3 regions of the Paenarthrobacter sp. OM7 genome follow, and region 2 is predicted to be linked to each of the others. Evidence: riboswitches for the same ligand, from Rfam matches in the RefSeq annotation. Region 2 holds a riboswitch; each other region holds the start of a gene.
What was found. A riboswitch is a leader RNA that binds a small molecule or an ion and turns the genes downstream of it on or off. The one in region 2 is predicted to bind cyclic di-AMP.
Positions count from the first base shown of each region.

Region 1: it holds a riboswitch for cyclic di-AMP, as region 2 does, so the genes downstream of both, QEH68_RS04305 (hypothetical protein) here and QEH68_RS05275 (M23 family metallopeptidase) in region 2, are expected to answer to the same signal.
Region 3: it holds a riboswitch for cyclic di-AMP, as region 2 does, so the genes downstream of both, QEH68_RS02400 (NlpC/P60 family protein) here and QEH68_RS05275 (M23 family metallopeptidase) in region 2, are expected to answer to the same signal.

Region 1 covers NZ_CP123579.1:909,697-915,223, reverse strand. Annotated here, with positions in the region: gene QEH68_RS04315 (response regulator transcription factor) at 1-247, shown strand, start outside; gene QEH68_RS04310 (HAMP domain-containing sensor histidine kinase) at 251-1,780, shown strand; cyclic di-AMP (ydaO/yuaA leader) riboswitch at 1,856-2,041, shown strand; gene QEH68_RS04305 (hypothetical protein) at 2,047-2,889, shown strand; gene QEH68_RS04300 (aminotransferase class V-fold PLP-dependent enzyme) at 2,977-4,371, opposite strand; gene QEH68_RS04295 (HAD-IA family hydrolase) at 4,427-5,095, opposite strand; gene QEH68_RS04290 (glyoxalase superfamily protein) at 5,141-5,518, opposite strand.
Region 2 covers NZ_CP123579.1:1,125,572-1,131,098, forward strand. Annotated here, with positions in the region: gene serC (phosphoserine transaminase) at 1-275, opposite strand, end outside; gene QEH68_RS05270 (metal-dependent transcriptional regulator) at 568-1,263, shown strand; cyclic di-AMP (ydaO/yuaA leader) riboswitch at 1,448-1,688, shown strand; gene QEH68_RS05275 (M23 family metallopeptidase) at 1,693-2,523, shown strand; cyclic di-AMP (ydaO/yuaA leader) riboswitch at 2,649-2,830, shown strand; gene QEH68_RS05280 (C40 family peptidase) at 2,835-3,581, shown strand; gene QEH68_RS05285 (NlpC/P60 family protein) at 3,681-4,454, shown strand; gene QEH68_RS05290 (HNH endonuclease) at 4,708-5,208, shown strand; gene QEH68_RS05295 (NTP transferase domain-containing protein) at 5,251-5,527, shown strand, end outside.
Region 3 covers NZ_CP123579.1:486,935-492,461, reverse strand. Annotated here, with positions in the region: gene QEH68_RS02415 (PEP/pyruvate-binding domain-containing protein) at 1-94, opposite strand, end outside; gene QEH68_RS02410 (universal stress protein) at 115-1,152, opposite strand; gene QEH68_RS02405 (FAD-dependent monooxygenase) at 1,568-2,260, shown strand; gene QEH68_RS02400 (NlpC/P60 family protein) at 2,370-3,158, opposite strand; cyclic di-AMP (ydaO/yuaA leader) riboswitch at 3,162-3,354, opposite strand; gene QEH68_RS02395 (copper resistance CopC family protein) at 3,505-4,167, opposite strand; gene QEH68_RS02390 (NCS2 family permease) at 4,282-5,527, shown strand, end outside.

The DNA.
Region 1 (5,527 bases), 220 kb from region 2:
CCGGGCCGGCGAGGACATTCCGCTTACCGCCACCCAGTTTGAGCTTTTGCGCTACCTCATGGAGAACCCTAAACGAGTGGTCAGCAAAGCACAGATCTTGGACCGTGTGTGGGACTACGACTTCGGTGGACAAGCCAACATCGTGGAGCTCTACATTTCCTACCTGCGCAAGAAGATCGAAGCAAACCACCCTCCGATGATCCACACCATCCGCGGCGCCGGCTATGTCATCAAGCCTGCGGACTAGGCGTTGAGCACCCTTTCAGGAGTGGCCAAAAAGTCACACCGCAGTTGGCTCAGCCCCTCCGCGTGGCACCTGCGTACCCGACTGGTCCTGGTCGCCATGGCCTTGCTGGTCGCCATTTGCGCTGCCGTGGGAGTGGTCAGCTACGCCTCCATGGACATGGTGTTCAACAAGCAGCTCGACCGGCAGTTGGAGCAGGCGTCAAGCCGCGCGACCAGCTTCGGCAGGCCGCCGTCGAACTTTCCGTCCTCCCCCTCCGGAAGGCCGGACCCGCTGGAAGCGCGCGGCCAGGCCGCTGGAACGCTGAACGCACGGATCGATGGAACAACCGTGATCAATCCAGGCGTTATTGAGGCCTCCGGCAAGCGGGCCGAACTCACGGCGGACGACAAACAGATTCTGCTGTCGTTGCCCCGGGACAACCGGCCTGTGGACCGATCGCTCTCCTATGGGGATTACCGGCTCGTGGCCGTCGAAACTGCCGGCGACGTGATCGTGACGGGACTGCCTCTCGCGGACAAGCAAAGCGCCGAGGCCTCGCTGGTGTGGACCATGGTTCTGGTGTCGCTCGGCGGACTGGCTGTGATCGGCCTCGCGGGAACGGTAATCATCCGGCGGACCATGCGTCCATTGGAGCAGCTCTCCGAGGTAGCCACCAAAGTTTCCCGCCTCCCTCTCGACGCCGGTGAGGTGGCACTTGCGGTGCGGGTCCCGCCGTCGGCCGCCCATCCCGGAACCGAAGTCGGCAGCGTTGGCCATGCCCTCAACCAGATGCTGAACAACGTCTCCAGTGCTTTGGAAGCCCGCCAGGAAAGCGAAACCAAGGTGCGCCAGTTCGTCGCGGACGCGTCGCACGAACTTCGAACGCCGCTTACGGCCATCCGCGGTTACACCGAACTGTTGAGCATGACCGAGAACTTCACCGATGACGGCCGAAAGTCGCTGGCACGCGTCCGGAGCCAGTCCGAACGGATGACCACCCTGGTGGAGGATCTGCTGCTGCTTGCCAGGCTGGACGAAGGCCAGGCGCTCAAGATCACGGACGTGGACCTCACCCAGTTGGTGATTGAAACTGTCAGCGACGAGAAAATCATGGCACCGGACCAGATTTGGCAACTCCAACTCCCGGATGAACCCGTCACGGTCCGCGGCGACGTTACGCAACTGCACCAGGTCCTGGCCAATCTTCTCTCCAACGCCCGTAAACACACCGATGCCGGCACCACGGTGGTCACCAGCGTGATGCTCTCCGCGGACGGCAGCCCAGTGGTGACCGTAACGGACAACGGGCCCGGCATTCCAGAGGATTTCCAGGGCCGGATCTTCTCCCGTTTTGCCCGCGCCGACGCTGCGAGATCGGGGTCCGAGGGCACGTCCGGGCTGGGTCTGTCGATCGTTGAATCCATCGTGGAAGCTCACGGCGGCAGCGTGCACGTGGCGTCCCGTCCAGGGCGCACGGAATTCACCCTTCGATTCCCTGCCGTCGCCACCGAACAGAAGTTACGAACCCAGCAAGGCGACTCACCGTCGTCGTGATCTCTGTTACCTAAATGTGACTTCTACGAATTCCTCCTGTACCGTCGAAAGGGTGGGTCGCCCCAACTGGCCCACATCCGGGATGCGCCGAGCTCTGCCACTTCCCGGAGTCCGTACTTACTCCGAGGCAGAGACGGGGGACCCAGAGTCTCCGGGACCAGGCATTTATGCCGGACCCTTGGGGTGAAGCCGCAGCGTGATGCGCGGCCGGATGACCTCATCCGAACCCGACAGCTAACTCCGCAGGCGCTGAGAGGTAAACACACATGTCTGAATTTAATGATCAGACGCGCCCTTCCGCGCGTCACCGCGATGAGCACAACGCACCGTTGACCAAGTCGCAGGCTGTCCTCAAGAACGCTGCCCGCCAGGGCAAGTCCGGCCACCGCATGTCGGTTGTTGCCGGTGTTGTAGCTGCTGCGCTGGGCGTTGCATCGCTCGGTACTGCTGCCAACGCCGCCCTGACCCTTCCCGAGGTAAGCCGCGTTGCAGAGACCCAGGCGAATGCCCAGGTCAGCAACAACAAGACAGCTGAAATCTCCGCTTCCTTGGATGCAGCCGCTGCAAAGGGCGCCGCTGACAGGGCAGCCGTGGACAAAGCCGCAGCCGAAAAGGCCGCAGCCGAGAAGGCCGCGGCGGACCAGGCCGCCGCTGAAAAGGCCGCCGCCGAGAAGGCCGCTGCCGACCAGGCCGCCGCTGAAAAGGCCGCCGCTGATGCTGCAGCCAAGCAGGCCGCCGACGCCGCTGCTGCCGCCGCCGCTGCCGAAGCTGCAGCTGCTGCTGCCGCCCCCAAGGCCGTGGACGATCCCGCCGCTGCCAAAGCCTACGCTGCCAGCATCCTTGGCAACTACGGCTGGAGCGCCAGCGAAATGACTGCGCTGAACACCCTGTGGGAGAAGGAATCCAACTGGAGGACGACCGCCACCAACGCTTCCAGCGGTGCTTACGGCATTGTCCAGTCGCTGCCGGCTAGCAAGATGGCAACCGCGGGCGCTGATTGGCAGACCAACTACCAGACCCAAATCAAGTGGGGCTTGAACTACATCAAGGAACGCTACGGATCCCCGTCGGCCGCCCTGGGCTTCCACTTGGCCAACAACTGGTACTAAGCCAGACTGCTTGATTACCGCGCCGGTTGCCGCCGCCCGCACCAGTACAGACTGGAGCGGATGGCGGGAACCGGCGCGGTTTTCGCGTTACACAGACTCCGGTTCGGCTTCCAACGCGCTGCGCACCGCCGCGATGGACGCAGCAACATCCCCTGCATCCGTGGTCCAGTTACTCACCGAAATCCTGAGGATTTCACGGCCACGCCAGGAGGACCCGGACATCCACACCGCGCCCTCGGCCATCAGCCGTTGCGTGACACGGTGTGTGCGGTCATCACTGCCGAAGCTCACCGATACCTGCGTGAACACGACGTCGTTGAGCACCTCGACGCCCGGGATCGCGGCGAGCCCCTCGGCCAACGCGCGGGCGTTTGCAGCGAGCCGCTCCACCATGGAGATCACCCCGTTACGGCCCAGTTGCCTCAGCGCCGCCCACACAGGGATGCCCCGGGCACGGCGGGACATCTCAGGCACTTTCTCGAAAGGATCTCCCGGACCGGCATCCGTGGCAATGAGGTAACTCGTGTGAACACTGAAAGCACGCCTCAAGGCTTCCGGCCTCGCGACGATTGCCAAGCCACAGTCGTAAGGAACATTCAGGGTCTTATGGGCATCCGTGGCCCAGGAATCTGCTTCTTCCACTCCGGCCAGGCGGGCCCGCAGCGTCGGGCTGACAGCGGCCCATAAACCAAAAGCGCCATCCACGTGCACCCAGGCTCCGCGATCGTGGGCCACGGCTATGGCTTCCTCCATGGGATCAAAGGCGCCGGAATGCAGGTTGCCCGCTTGAAGGCAGACCAGCGACGGTCCGGGCTGCTGATCCATGGCCTCGGCAAGCGCGTCGGGGAAAATTCGTCCTTCGTCGTCGGCGTCTACAGGGACGCACGCCCCCAAGCCGAGATACCGCAACGCCAAATCCACTGCGGCGTGGCGCTCCCGGCCTGCAAAGGTGGTGATGCGCGGGGCGCCGGTCAGCCCAAGAGCCTCCAGGTCCCAGCCTGCCTCGTCCATCAAGTGTTGGCGCCCGGCCGCAAGTCCCACGAAGTTCGCGGTGGTGGCACCAGTAGTGAATCCAACGTCGGCACTTGCAGGAAGGTGGAGAAGCTCCAGCAGCCACGCGGCGGCCGATTCCTCAACGGCGGCTGCCGCCGGTGTGGCGAATCGAAGCCCGGTGTTCTGGTCCCACGCCGAAACAAGCCAGTCTGCGGCCATGGCCGCGGGCAGGGTTCCGCCCATGACCCACCCAAAGAACCGTCCGGACTGGATCGCCATGAGGCCCGGTTCAGCCAGCGCGGCGAGCTCATCAACTACCTCAGCGGCATCGGTGGCTTCGTCAGGCAGACGCGGCAGGATGCTCTTGGCCACCTGATCGGCATCGGAGGACGGGCGGACTGAACGTGTGGGGACCGACGCAAGCCAATCACCGGCGTGGACCATGGCCCGCTCCAGTGCAGCACCGTACGCCTCCGGCATCGCAGACATGCGCACAGCCTACGCCCGGATCATCTCTCTTGGAACAGTCTTTAACCCGGCGGTATTAAAGGGTCAGCGTGAGGAGGTGCCCGCCGTCGTCGTCCTTCACTGCGGTGACCGTCACGGCCGAGTAGTCCGGGATGCGCCACATGCCGTCTTCAAGATGACCGGCGTCGCCTACTACCACGGTCCGCATCCCGGCGGCGCGCGCAGCAGCGATCCCGGCAGGCGCGTCTTCAAAAACCACGACGTCGGCCGGGTCGACTCCCAGCAGGGCGGCCGCCTCGAGGTAGCCCTCCGGGTGCGGCTTGCCCCGGGTGACGGACTCCGCGGTGACGGCGGTGGACGGCATGGTGAGCCCGGCCGCCTGCATGCGGATATCAGCAAGGATGCGGTCTGCTGAGGTGACCAAGGCGATGGCATCATCGGGAAGGCCGGCCAGCAGGGCTTCGGCACCGGGAAGCGCGATCACGCCATCGGTCCGGGAGCGTTCCATCTCGCCAAGTTCAGCGGTCAAAGCTTCGAAATCAGCGCCGGGGGGCGCATAGCGGCGCACGGTATCGCCGGCTTGGACGCCGTGGGAGGTGCGGAGGATTTCGTTGTAGTCCAGGCCGTAGCGCTCGGCGAATTCAAGCCAGACCTGCTCGACCACCGCCGTCGAATCCACCAGCGTGCCGTCCATGTCGAAGAGGACGGCGCGGACGGTCAGCACGGGTGCGGCAGGATGGCTCATGGTTCCATCCTGCCGCACGCTCATGGGGTAGTGCTGAAGTATGACTTAGCCATTCGGCCGCTGCGGAAGGTACTGCACCGCCCACTGATTGCCGTCAGGGTCAGCGAAGTACACAAAGTGACCCCAGTCCTGGACGTCGACATCGCTGACCTCCACGCCGTTGGCTTTGAGGTGCTCGTGGGCCTTGTTGATGTCCGCCACCACCACTTGCAGGTTGGGCGCAGAACCCGGAGGGGCGTCGGTGAGACCTTCACCGATGGCGATGGAACACGCCGAACCCGGAGGTGTCAGTTGCACGAAGCGGATGCCGTCCATGGGACGCTCATCGAAATCGGCGTTGAAACCAACCTTGTTGACGTAGAAGTCCTTCGCGCGATCGACGTCGGAGACAGGGACAAATACCAGTTCAAGTTTCCAGTCCATGCGCCACAG
Region 2 (5,527 bases):
AGGCCGAATGCGGCGACATCCCAGAATGCCGTGGAACCGCCGACGCCGAGGACAACTTCGTATCCTTCGGGTGCACGGAAGAACTGGCTGAGGCCCTCCCGGACCGAACCCACAAGGTTCTTGACCGGAGCTTGGCGGTGGGACGTGCCAAGGATGGTGGACGACGCGGCAGACAGGGCCTCGATCTGTTCCGGACGGACCTTGGACGGTCCTGCGCCGAAGCGTCCGTCCTTGGGCAGCAGATCGGCGGGAATGGTGATGCTGTTGTCGCTCACGTGTGGCTCCAATGGGTATCGGCTAGAGATGGGTCGTGGCAGGTGGCATCAGCTGCCCCTTCGACACCCCAATTCTGCCTGACCCGGCGCGGAGGCAGGAACCTGTGGCCGTCATAGTCCGCCACGTGGAACGCAGGCCCACCATATGCGACCGGAATTATCCAGAGTAATTCCAAATAAGCTAGGCTGGTGGTTGGCGTTCATGGGGCGGCGGTGTACACCGCCCACCCGGCAAGGGACGCGGTACGGTGGAGATTACGCAAGGAACTGCGTTCGAGGAGAGCTGAGCTGGATGACGGATCTGATCGATACCACTGAGATGTATCTTCGGACCATTTTGGAGCTTGAAGAAGAGAACATTGTGGCTCTCAGGGCCCGCATCGCCGAGCGGCTGCGGCACTCCGGACCCACTGTTTCCCAGACCATCGGACGCATGGAGCGCGATGGCTTGGTGATTGTTTCCAATGACCGTCACCTGGAACTGACCGAAGCGGGGCGGAAACGCGCCACCGAGGTGATGCGAAAGCACCGCCTCGCCGAGCGTCTCCTGGCTGATGTCATTGGCTTGGACTGGGCCTATGTCCATGACGAAGCCTGCCGCTGGGAACACGTGATGAGCGAGCGCGTGGAGCGCCGGCTGTACGAACTCCTGGAGCACCCCACCGAATCCCCATATGGCAACCCCATCCCGGGCCTTGAAGCCCTCGGTGGCCTTGCCAGCCAGCCGTTTCCCCGCCTCGACGTCAACCTCCTGCAGGCCATGGACGGCTATGCACCGGATTCCCGGGTGGCAGTTACCCGCCTTGCGGAGCCCATCCAGGTTGAGCCTGAACTCCTTACCCAGCTGGATGAGGGTGGTATCCGCCCCGGCGCGGCCGTCTCGCTGGAGCGTGTAGGCGAGTACATTTCAGTCCGGGTCCCCGGCATTGAGGGTGCACTGGAACTTCCGCCCGAGGTGGCGGCGCACGTCTTCGTCTCCGTCGGCTGAGGCACCCTTCCCTTCACCCGGTGTCATATCTCACTTTTGAGCTCCAAGCGCGCGTGTGACCTGCAGTTTTTCAGGATTAGTGATAAGGGGCAGCCGCGCCACGCCTGTTCCTGTTGATAACGAATTTATTACTGCGAGCCTTAATCGCCTATAGTTATCTACTAGCGCTGATACCAAAGCGTTACCTGTTCCGGAGCCGAGCTCTGCCAGCGGAACAGGTGTGCCATCCACCACTGGCAGAGGCGGGGGAACCACAAGCGGCTGTCTAAAGAAGCAGCCTTGGGGTGAAGTCCGCAGCAGAAGTGCCCATTACGCAAGTCCCTCTTGGGATACCTGTGTGCCGTGAGCGCTTCGTGCGGACCGGGTCTTTGAACTCTCTGACCCGAATCCGACAGCTAACTTCGCAGGCTTTTTAGAGAGGAACAGAGTTTGACAACGCAGAACGTCAGGGGCCGCCGCCGCGCGTCCGGCCCCGCTGCTGAGCTGCGGCCAGCCCGCGTCGTATCGGAGATCCGGCCACGCGACACCGAACGCCAGGTGCGTCGCCGCAAGAGCCCGTTGCGCCAGGTTGCCGATTTCGCCGCAGCCAGTGGTGTAGGGCAAAAGGCCGGAGTTGCGCTTGCCGCCACCGGACTTGCCCTGACTGTCGGTCTGCCGGCCACCAGCCCGGTCATGGCAACCTCGGAATCCGGTCAGACCGAGTCGGCCCTGGCCGTCACCGGGGGCAGCCAGCCCGAGGTTTCCGCCGCTGCATCAGCCAAGATCGACTTCAGCCGTGCTGCGGTAGCTACCGCCGCCGACCCCGACGGCAAGCTGAAGCAGCTGCTCAGTGCGCAGTCCGCCGACAGCATCCAGCGTGCCTCGTCCACGGGCACCATGGCCAGCCCCCTGGACACCCTGACCACGGCTTCCCCGTTCGGCTACCGCATCAGCCCCCTCACAGGTGGTGCCGGTGACTTCCACCGCGGCCAGGACTTCGTGGCCCAGTGCGGCACCGCCGTCCATGCCGCGGCCAGTGGCAAGGTCACCTTTGCCGGATGGCACGAGTACGGCGGAGGGAACCGCGTGGTGGTAGACCACGGCAACGGCCTTGAGACCACGTACAACCACTTGTCGTCCTTCACCGTCAAAGTAGGCCAGACGGTCAGCCGCGGCGACACTGTAGCGCTGAGCGGCACCACGGGCGCCTCCACCGGCTGCCACCTCCACTTTGAAGTACAGGTCAACGGTGAAGTTGTTGACCCCATGGGCTGGCTCTAAGTCCAGTTGATGGTTGTCTCTCGCATTCGTGACACACCCCGTGACCTGAATGTGACATTCGCGTTCAACTGTTGTACCGTACAAAGCGCATCGGCTTTTTAGGGGGCCGGTGCACTTGAGTGGATTGCCTAGCTCTGCCACCACTCGAGGTCCGTTCGCATAAATCGTCTGGCAGGGGCGGGGGAACCACTTCTGGTCTTCGCAAGAAGGCCTTGGGGTTAAGTCGCAAAGCTTCCTTGAAGCAGCGTGGCCGGATGACTCCCATCCGAATCCGACAGCTCACCTCGCAGGCATTGGGAGAGGCTACCTTCGTGTCATCACGCACTACCCCTGCGCGCCACCGCGCCGAATCGGTTCGTACGAACCCCTTGAACACGCTTTCCAAGGCTGTTTCATCCAACGCCGGTACCGTTGGCCGTCAGGCCGTCGTACTGGCAGCAGCCTCAGGCCTCGTCCTCAGTGTCGGTCTGCCGGCCCAGGCAGCGGACACCGACGTTTCCAAGTCGGAAGCCTCCAGCACCCAGCAGATGGTCACCACTGCGGTAGTCACCGCAGAGCCCACCGCCACCGTTTCCTTCGAGAGCCCCGTAGTGGCCACCAAGGAAGCTCCCAAGGTTGTGCAGCGCGCTTCGCAGACCACCCAGCGCACCGCGGCCAACGGCAACCAGGCCACCGCAGGCGCCGTGACTGCGAAGTCGTCCGAAGCCAAGGATGCTGCTTCCAGCGCCGCCGCTTCCGGCCTCGCCGCGATCGCCTACACCGGAATCGGCCACCCTTACGTTTGGGGCGGCACCACGCCCAACGGATGGGACTGCTCCGGCTTCACCCAGTGGGTCTACGCCCAGGCCGGCATCAGCATCCCGCGCGTCAACGCCTGGACGGCCATGAAGCCCACCAGCACTCCTGTCCCCGGTGACCTGGTCATGCAGAACGGTGGAGCACACGTAGGCATCTACGTTGGCAACGGCATGATGATCAGCGCATTGAACCCGGGACAGGGCACGCTCCTGCACTCGGCTGCCTCCACGGGCACGTCCTCCTTCTTTACCCTCCGCTAGAAACAATCCGGTTCGGGGTTCGCCAGCATGCCCCCAAGTGCTGGCGCGCCAATGAGCCGCGTGTACCCCAACTGCACGCGGATACGAAAAGAGAAAACCATGACCAGTGCATCCAAGGTTGCACGGCATCGCGCTGAGGCCCCCAAGACCAGCTCGCTTGCCGTGATCGCCAAGGCCGTCAGTGAAAACGCCGGCGGCGTCGGCCGCCAGGCGGCTGTTATTGCCGCAGCTTCAGGCCTGGTCCTGACCGGCAGTGTTGCTGCCAACGCGGCCGACACCACCGTGGACCGTGAGTCCACCGCGACGTCCACCCTTGACGTCCAGTCGGTAGTCCAGGCCACCATCGCTGCGGACTCCACCGTTGCCATCTCCTACGAGCGCCCCGTGGTCACCACGGTGCAGGCTCCGGCCCCCGTAGAGAAGAAGGCTCCTGCGAAGGCAGAAACCAAGAAGGCAGCAGAAAGCACGGCAACTGCTGGCAACGCCACACTGGCCGTCAACACCGCGGCTCCTGAGGCAAAGGCTCCGGCCGCTGCAAGTGGCTTGGGTGCTGCAATTGCCGCTGCCGCCTATGCGCAGCTCGGCGTCACCCAGGACTGCACCATGCTGGTAACCAACTCCCTGGCAGCTGTTGGCATCAACTTCCACGACTGGCCGGCCGGCTACCTCTCCCTCGGCCGCACGGTCAGCGCAGCGGAAGCGAAGCCGGGCGACCTCGCCTACTACGCCAACGGCGGTCTGGCCGGACAGGCCCACATCGCTGTATACGTCGGCAACGGCCAGGCAGTCCACGGTGGATGGAACGGATCCACCACGGCACTGTTCAGCGTCAACGTAGGCTCCGGCCCGGTTTTCATCCGCGTGAACGGCTGATCCAGCCTTTGGTTTTGACAGCAACACCCCGCAGGCTCAGGCCGGCGGGGTGTTCTGCTTTTAAGGGACGGATTCGGCTCCACGCCTCTTAACCTCGCATGAACTCTTGGCGACACTGCACGGGAAACGACGGAAAAATTCGTTGATACGGCATATGAGTGCTTACCCTTATCTTGTCGATCCACAGCCCGTACAAGCAGAGGGCAGCCGGCCCTCGTGCCCCTGACGGGTGCGGCCGTGAAGAGGTACGTGCATGCGCACACTCGTTCTGAATGCTGGATATGAACCGCTGGCGGTAATAACATTCCGCCGGGCGCTGGTCCTTGTGTTGACTGGGAAAGCTAGCGTAGTGGCCGAAGGCGACGAGCCTGTCGTCGGGCCACAGGAGATTCTCGGACGCCCCTCCGTGATCCTCCTTAACCGCTACATCCGTCCCCGGTACAACAGGATTACCGCCGTGAGCCGACGCGGGGTCCTTCGCCGCGACGGCCATCGCTGCGCCTACTGCGGGAAAACAGCCCACACCATAGACCACGTCCACCCCAAATCCAGGGGCGGCGCGGATTCCTGGGAAAACCTGGTCGCGGCGTGTCTGAAATGCAACAACGCCAAGAGCGACCACACGCTGGCTGAAATGGGTTGGAAACTCCGTTTCACGCCTGGAGTGCCCCAGGGAACCATGTGGCAGATCAAAGAACTCGAGAAACCTGCGCCGGACTGGGACCCGTTCCTGTTGCCGGAATCCGCCGCCTGATCGATTTCTGCTGAACTCCGGCCGCCCCGGTAATCTGGGCGAATGGAGTTCAATGCCGTGATTCTGGCGGGTGGCAGGGCCACCCGCCTCGGTGGCGTGCCCAAGCCGTCGTTGATGTACGACGGCGGGACGCTCCTTTCGCACGCCCTGCAGGCGGCCCGGGGTGCGTCAGCTGTGGTGGTGGTAGGTCCTGACGCTTCAGAAACGGGCGGTGAGCCGTTACCGGTCGAGGTGCTGCGGGCCCGGGAGGAACCGGCATTTGCGGGTCCGGCCGCTGCTATTGCTGCCGGGTTGGCGGCGATGAAGGACAACGGAAACA
Region 3 (5,527 bases), 640 kb from region 2:
GGTTGGCTGCCTTTCCTCCCACCTCCGGAAGCATGGCCCCACTGATGCCGGCGATGTCCAGAATAAATTCCCCGCTGGGCTGTTGGACATCCATGGCGCAGTGGTTCCCGCGGCCTAAGCTGCGCCGAGCATTGGCCCAAACTTGTGACGGTCGGCCAGCCGGGGATCTTCACGATCCGGAACAACCAGCACAGGACCCTTGGCATGGTGGAGGACGCCGTCCGAGGTGGAACCGAGCAGCATGCCCGCGAACCCGCCGCGGCCGCGTGTTCCCAGAACCACCAGTTCGACGCTGCGGCTGATTTCCACCAGCACGTCCACCGGTGAGCCGTCCCGGAGGTCCGTCTCAATGGGAAGCTGCGGGAAATGGCTCCTGAGCCACGCAACACCGGCGTCAAGCTGCACCCTGATATCCGCAAAGAGGGCATCGCGGTCCAACGGAGCCGGCACCCAAGCCAGGGAACCGCTGTACTGCGGAACAGCGCAGATGACTCGGAGCTTGGCTCCCATGCGCTGCGCTTGCTCGGCCGCTTCGAGCACTGCCACCCGGGCTTGCTCGGAGCCGTCGACGCCCACTGCGACTACGTTTTCCACCGCGCGGGGGCCAGCCTTGGCGTGCTCGGCTTTGATGTGCTTGTCTTCCGTGTTTTCGCCGAGACGGTCGGCGCAGTACAGCGGGACCGTGACGGTGGGGCATTTGGCGTGGGCAGGCAATGCGCTGCTGACAGATCCCAAAAGGCGTCCAACGAAGCCCCCGCGGCCCCGGCTGCCAAAAACGAGGAGTGCGGCATCTGCCGAGAGATCAAGGAGGACACCGGCAGCGTCGCCGTTCTCCACTGAAGCGTCAACCTCGATGGCGTACCCGGAGATCTTGTCCATAGCCTGTTTCACGATCGCGTCCGCCCCCTCGCGGATCACCGAATCATCCACAGTTGCATAACCGCCGTCCAGGCCTGATGCGGCAAAGATAGGTACGGAGTAGGCCGTCACGATGTGCAAGGGCAGCTGACGGCGTTCGGCTTCACGTGCCGCCCACACCAATGCACACTGCCCGTGCTCTGAACCGTCAACTCCAACGACAATGCCTCCTGGCGCCACTGCGTGGTCCTGGCCGTCCTGTGGCTCTTCATTGTGCCTGCTGTGCTGGTCCATGGGGCCCGCCTCTCCACCTGCTGCTTGATGTTCCGGCCATTCTGCCAGAGGTTCTCCGGCTCGGATTCCCTTCTCGCGTCAATGTCAATGGCCCGGGCAGAAGAAACCTGGAAATTCCTTCTCCCAATGCCAACTATTCTCGGTCGGCAACGCCGAATCAAGGTGACTTTGGGCTATGTGTATAACGGTCCGGGCTCGGTTCCAGGGTGCGCATTTTGCGCTGGGGATGAACAACGCGAACACGCGGACCCAGGAGGCTATCCATGGCAGAAAAAGTTCGGTAGTGTTCGAGTCACCGAATGGCCGGCAACCGTGTTCCACAGCACACTCCGGCCATTTATTGCGGCCGCTTGGGGAACTCGGACGCGACCCCATGCGATGCCTAATGGCACACACGTCAAGGAGGAACCAAGCAGTGTCACTCACGCCTGATTCCGCCACGGAACGCACCACCACCGTGGTCATCGGAGCCGGCTTGTCCGGCTTGGCAGTTGCCAGTGAGCTCAGCCGCTACGGCGTGGGCTCCATTGTGGTGGACGGGTTCGGCACGTTGTCCGCAACGGGTCCGTCAGTCCACACCGGAATGCTCCAACGCTGCGATGCAGCCGATCCCGCAGCCATGCAGGAGCGCAACGAGATCCTCCGCCACCTGCGGAACTACGCCGCAAGCCATCACCTGGATGTCCGCAGCACCACACGGGCTGTCCGCCTCGATTTCCTTGGCTCCGACCCTTCCCAACAGATCGGCTATGGACTGGCCGCCAGCATGACCACTGCCGGGCTCAGGACGGGGCTCCACGCCTCCGGCCCCCTCGAGTCCACCCGCCGCCAGTGGGCCGTCCACACTGCCAACGGTGTTCTTCTGGCCGACCATATTGTGGTCACGCGCTGCGCACAGAGCCAATTGCGCCGAATGCTGGCGGAACTCGGCATAGCGATCGGCCAAAACCTGGTAGCCGCAATGCGGGCCGTCGGGATGCACCTTGTAGGAGTCGGCGAGCTCATTACGCCCACACCGAAGGAAGTACTTCGGCAGGCAAAGGCTGTAGGCCAGGCGATATCGTCCAAGGTGGCCCTCCCTGCAGGGCCGGGCATCGCCACCGCTTAGCAGATCAAACCTGGCTGCGAACTATTCCGCACATAACTTAACGCCAAAGGCCGGTGCCCTCGAAGATGAACTCTTCGAAGACACCGGCCTTTGAACTGAAGCGTGAGGCTTATGCGCCAGCGCGTACGTAGGTCAGGGGACCCGTTGCGGTCAACCAGCTGATCGGGTGGATACCCGTCTGGTTGCCGTTGATGCCACCGCTGATGGCCTGGCCGTTGCCGATGTAGATGGCGACGTGGCCGGACTGGACGATCATGTCACCGGGCTGGGGTGAGCTGACAACCTTGCCGTAGTTCATGAACTGCATGGGACCGAGGTCGCCAACGGGGATGCCTGCGGAGCCGAGTGCGCGCTCCACCATGGCGGTGCAGTCCTGCATGATGCCGATCTGGGCGTAAGCCGAGGCAACCATGGCGGCATTGACGCCACCAACAGCCGGAGCAGCAGCAGCCGCAGGAGCGGGAGCAGCAGCGGCCGGAGCGGCTGCAGCAGCCTTGGCAACAGGAGCCTTGGCGGCGGCAGTGGTGACTGCTGCCTTCTTGGCGACAGGAGCCGGAGCAACCGGTGCAGGCTTTTCGATAACCGGAGCTGCAACGGAAGCAACAGCGGGGCGCTCGAAGTTGACCGTAGCCGTAGCCAGGGCGGTAACAACCTGGGTGGGAGCGTCGGCCGAAACGGTCTCAGCGACCGTGGCCGGGCTGGAATCCCGCTGAACCGGAGCTTCAGCAGCGTGAGCTGCAATGGAGCCGGTCAACACAAGGCCCGAGGCTGCTGCGATAACAGCTGCCTGGCGGCCAGCGCCGGAAGCGTTGCTGGCAACTGCCTTGGAGATGGAGATGAACGGATTAGGACGTACGCTGTCCGCCTTACGACGGCCGCGAAGAATGCGTGAAGACATGAAAGAGCCTCTCCCGATGCCTGCGAGGTTAGCTGTCGGATTCGGATGGGAGTCACCCGGCCACTATCTCCCGCTGTTCAGCGGAAGCATCGTGACTTCACCCCAAGGCACGCTCGAAAGCGGCCCAAAATGGGTTCCCCGTCTCTGCCGTAAGGTTTGTCTGCGAACGGATTCCGGACTGCGGCAGAGCTAGGCAATCAGACCGGAAGTGCCCGCTACGTGGAACAGGCACAGGTACCACCGTACGCGATGATCACGCGGAAGTCACATTTAAGTAACGAGAAGTACGCTTCTGGCGTGTCGCAGTAACCGTTTCGAGATCTTCGCAGCTACGTAGAAAACCCCGTTATTCCGCGGGAGAAGGGCCCTCAGGGTCGTTCGAAGCAGCCAGTTTCCTGCGGGCAGTAACAGCCAGAAAAATAACGAGACCAACAGCAACAACCGCCAGGCCCACGATGCTCCATGGGAAGGGCTGGGAGGCGTCGGCCGCGGGCTCACTGTTGCCGGTTCCCGACGCCGCAGTGCCCGGGGCCGCGGTTCCCGCCGTCGGCACCGCCGCCGAAGGTGTCGAAGCGGACGGAGCCGATGCGGACGGAGAGGCTGCCGCCGGGCCGCTGGCCGTCGTCGTGCTTCCTGCGGTGGCCGTGAAGGTAAAGGTGCCCTCGATGGGGTGCGAATCGCTGCTGACGACGCGCCAGACCACCGTGTATTCGCCTGCCGGAGCGCCTTCGCGCAGCTTCTGGACCGCCTGGTTATCGATGATTTCCACCGGGCCGTCGGCCCAGTTTTCGCCGCCCGCAGTGACCGTGACGCCCGAACCGATGGCGAGCGGCCGGTTGTTGAACGTGATGGAAACCGACGCCGGGACGTCCGTGACGCTGGTGCCACTGGCCGGCGTCGTGGATTCAGCGACGTCGTGGGCAGACGCCGGCGCCGCAGTAAACAGCAGGGCGGACGCGAAGGCAAGAGCAGCGACGACGGCGGCCAGAAGCGGGCGGATGGTACGCATGGGGCGGTTTCTCCTAGTGTTGGCTTCCTTACAGACTAGGCGAATCGTCCGGAGCGCCTGCACCGGACCGCATAGGATTTGAGGGCACACTCCCCCCGATCCCCGGAGTCTTTCATGCTTAAGCAAGGTTCTGCAGTAGACCGCTACTTCAAAATTACTGAACGTGGATCCACGTACTCGCGGGAAATTCGTGGCGGCTTCGCAACGTTCTTCGCCATGAGCTACATCGTGGTGTTGAACCCGCTGATTCTCTCCGGGGCGGATTCCAGTGGGGCATCCCTCGGCTTCACAGCCGTCGCAGCCACGACGGCCTTCGTGGCGGGCATCCTGACCATCCTCATGGGCGCGTGGGCCAAGCACCCGTTCGCCGTTGCAACCGGGCTGGGCGTCAACGCCTTCGTTGCCGTCACGGTCGCCTCGCACCCGGAACTCACCTGGCCGGACATGATGGGCCTCGTGGTCCTCTCCGGCATCACCATGCTCATCCTGGTGCTGACCGGTTTCCGTACTGCCGTGTTCAAAGCCGTGCCGGAAGCGCTGAAAACGGCGATCGTGGTGGGCATCGGCCTCTTCATTGCACTGATCGGCCTGGTCAACGCAGGCTTTGTGCGCCGGATTCCCGACGCCGCCGGCACCACGGTTCCCTTGGGCCTGGGCGTGGATGGCAAGCTCATGGGCTGGCCTACCTTGGTGTTCGCAGTGGGCCTCATCCTCACCATCGCCCTGGTGGTCCGCAAGGTCCGCGGCGCCATCCTCATCGGCATCGTGGTCTCCACGGCACTGGCAGCCATCCTCGAGTTCACCCTCCACATCGGCCCCAGCTTCGACGGCAAGAACGTCAACCCGCGCGGCTGGTCCCTCGTGGCTCCCACCCTCTCGGAGTGGGGCGCCCCGGACCTGTCCCTCATCGGCAAGGCCAACCCGTTCGGCGCGTTCCAGCACCTCGGTTTCATCGCTGCAGCACTGTTGGCGTTTGTGATCCTCCTCAGCATCTTCTTCGACGCCATGGGCACCATGGTGGGACTGGCCAACGAGGCCGGAACCGTGGACAAAGACGGCAACATCCCCAACGTCGACCGTGTCCTGCAGGTGGACGCCCTCGGCGCGATCGTGGGTGGTGGCGCGTCCGTTTCGTCCAACCAGATCTTTGTTGAGTCCGGCGCCGGCATCGGCGAAGGTGCCCGCACCGGCCTCGCCTCGATCGTCACGGGCGTGCTGTTCCTGGTGGCGATGTTCTTCACGCCCCTCATCAACCTTGTACCCTTCGAAGCCGTGGCCCCGGCACTGGTGGTTGTGGGCTTCATGATGGTCTCCCAGGTGGGCAAGATCGATTGGCAGGACTGGGGTGTCGGCATCCCTG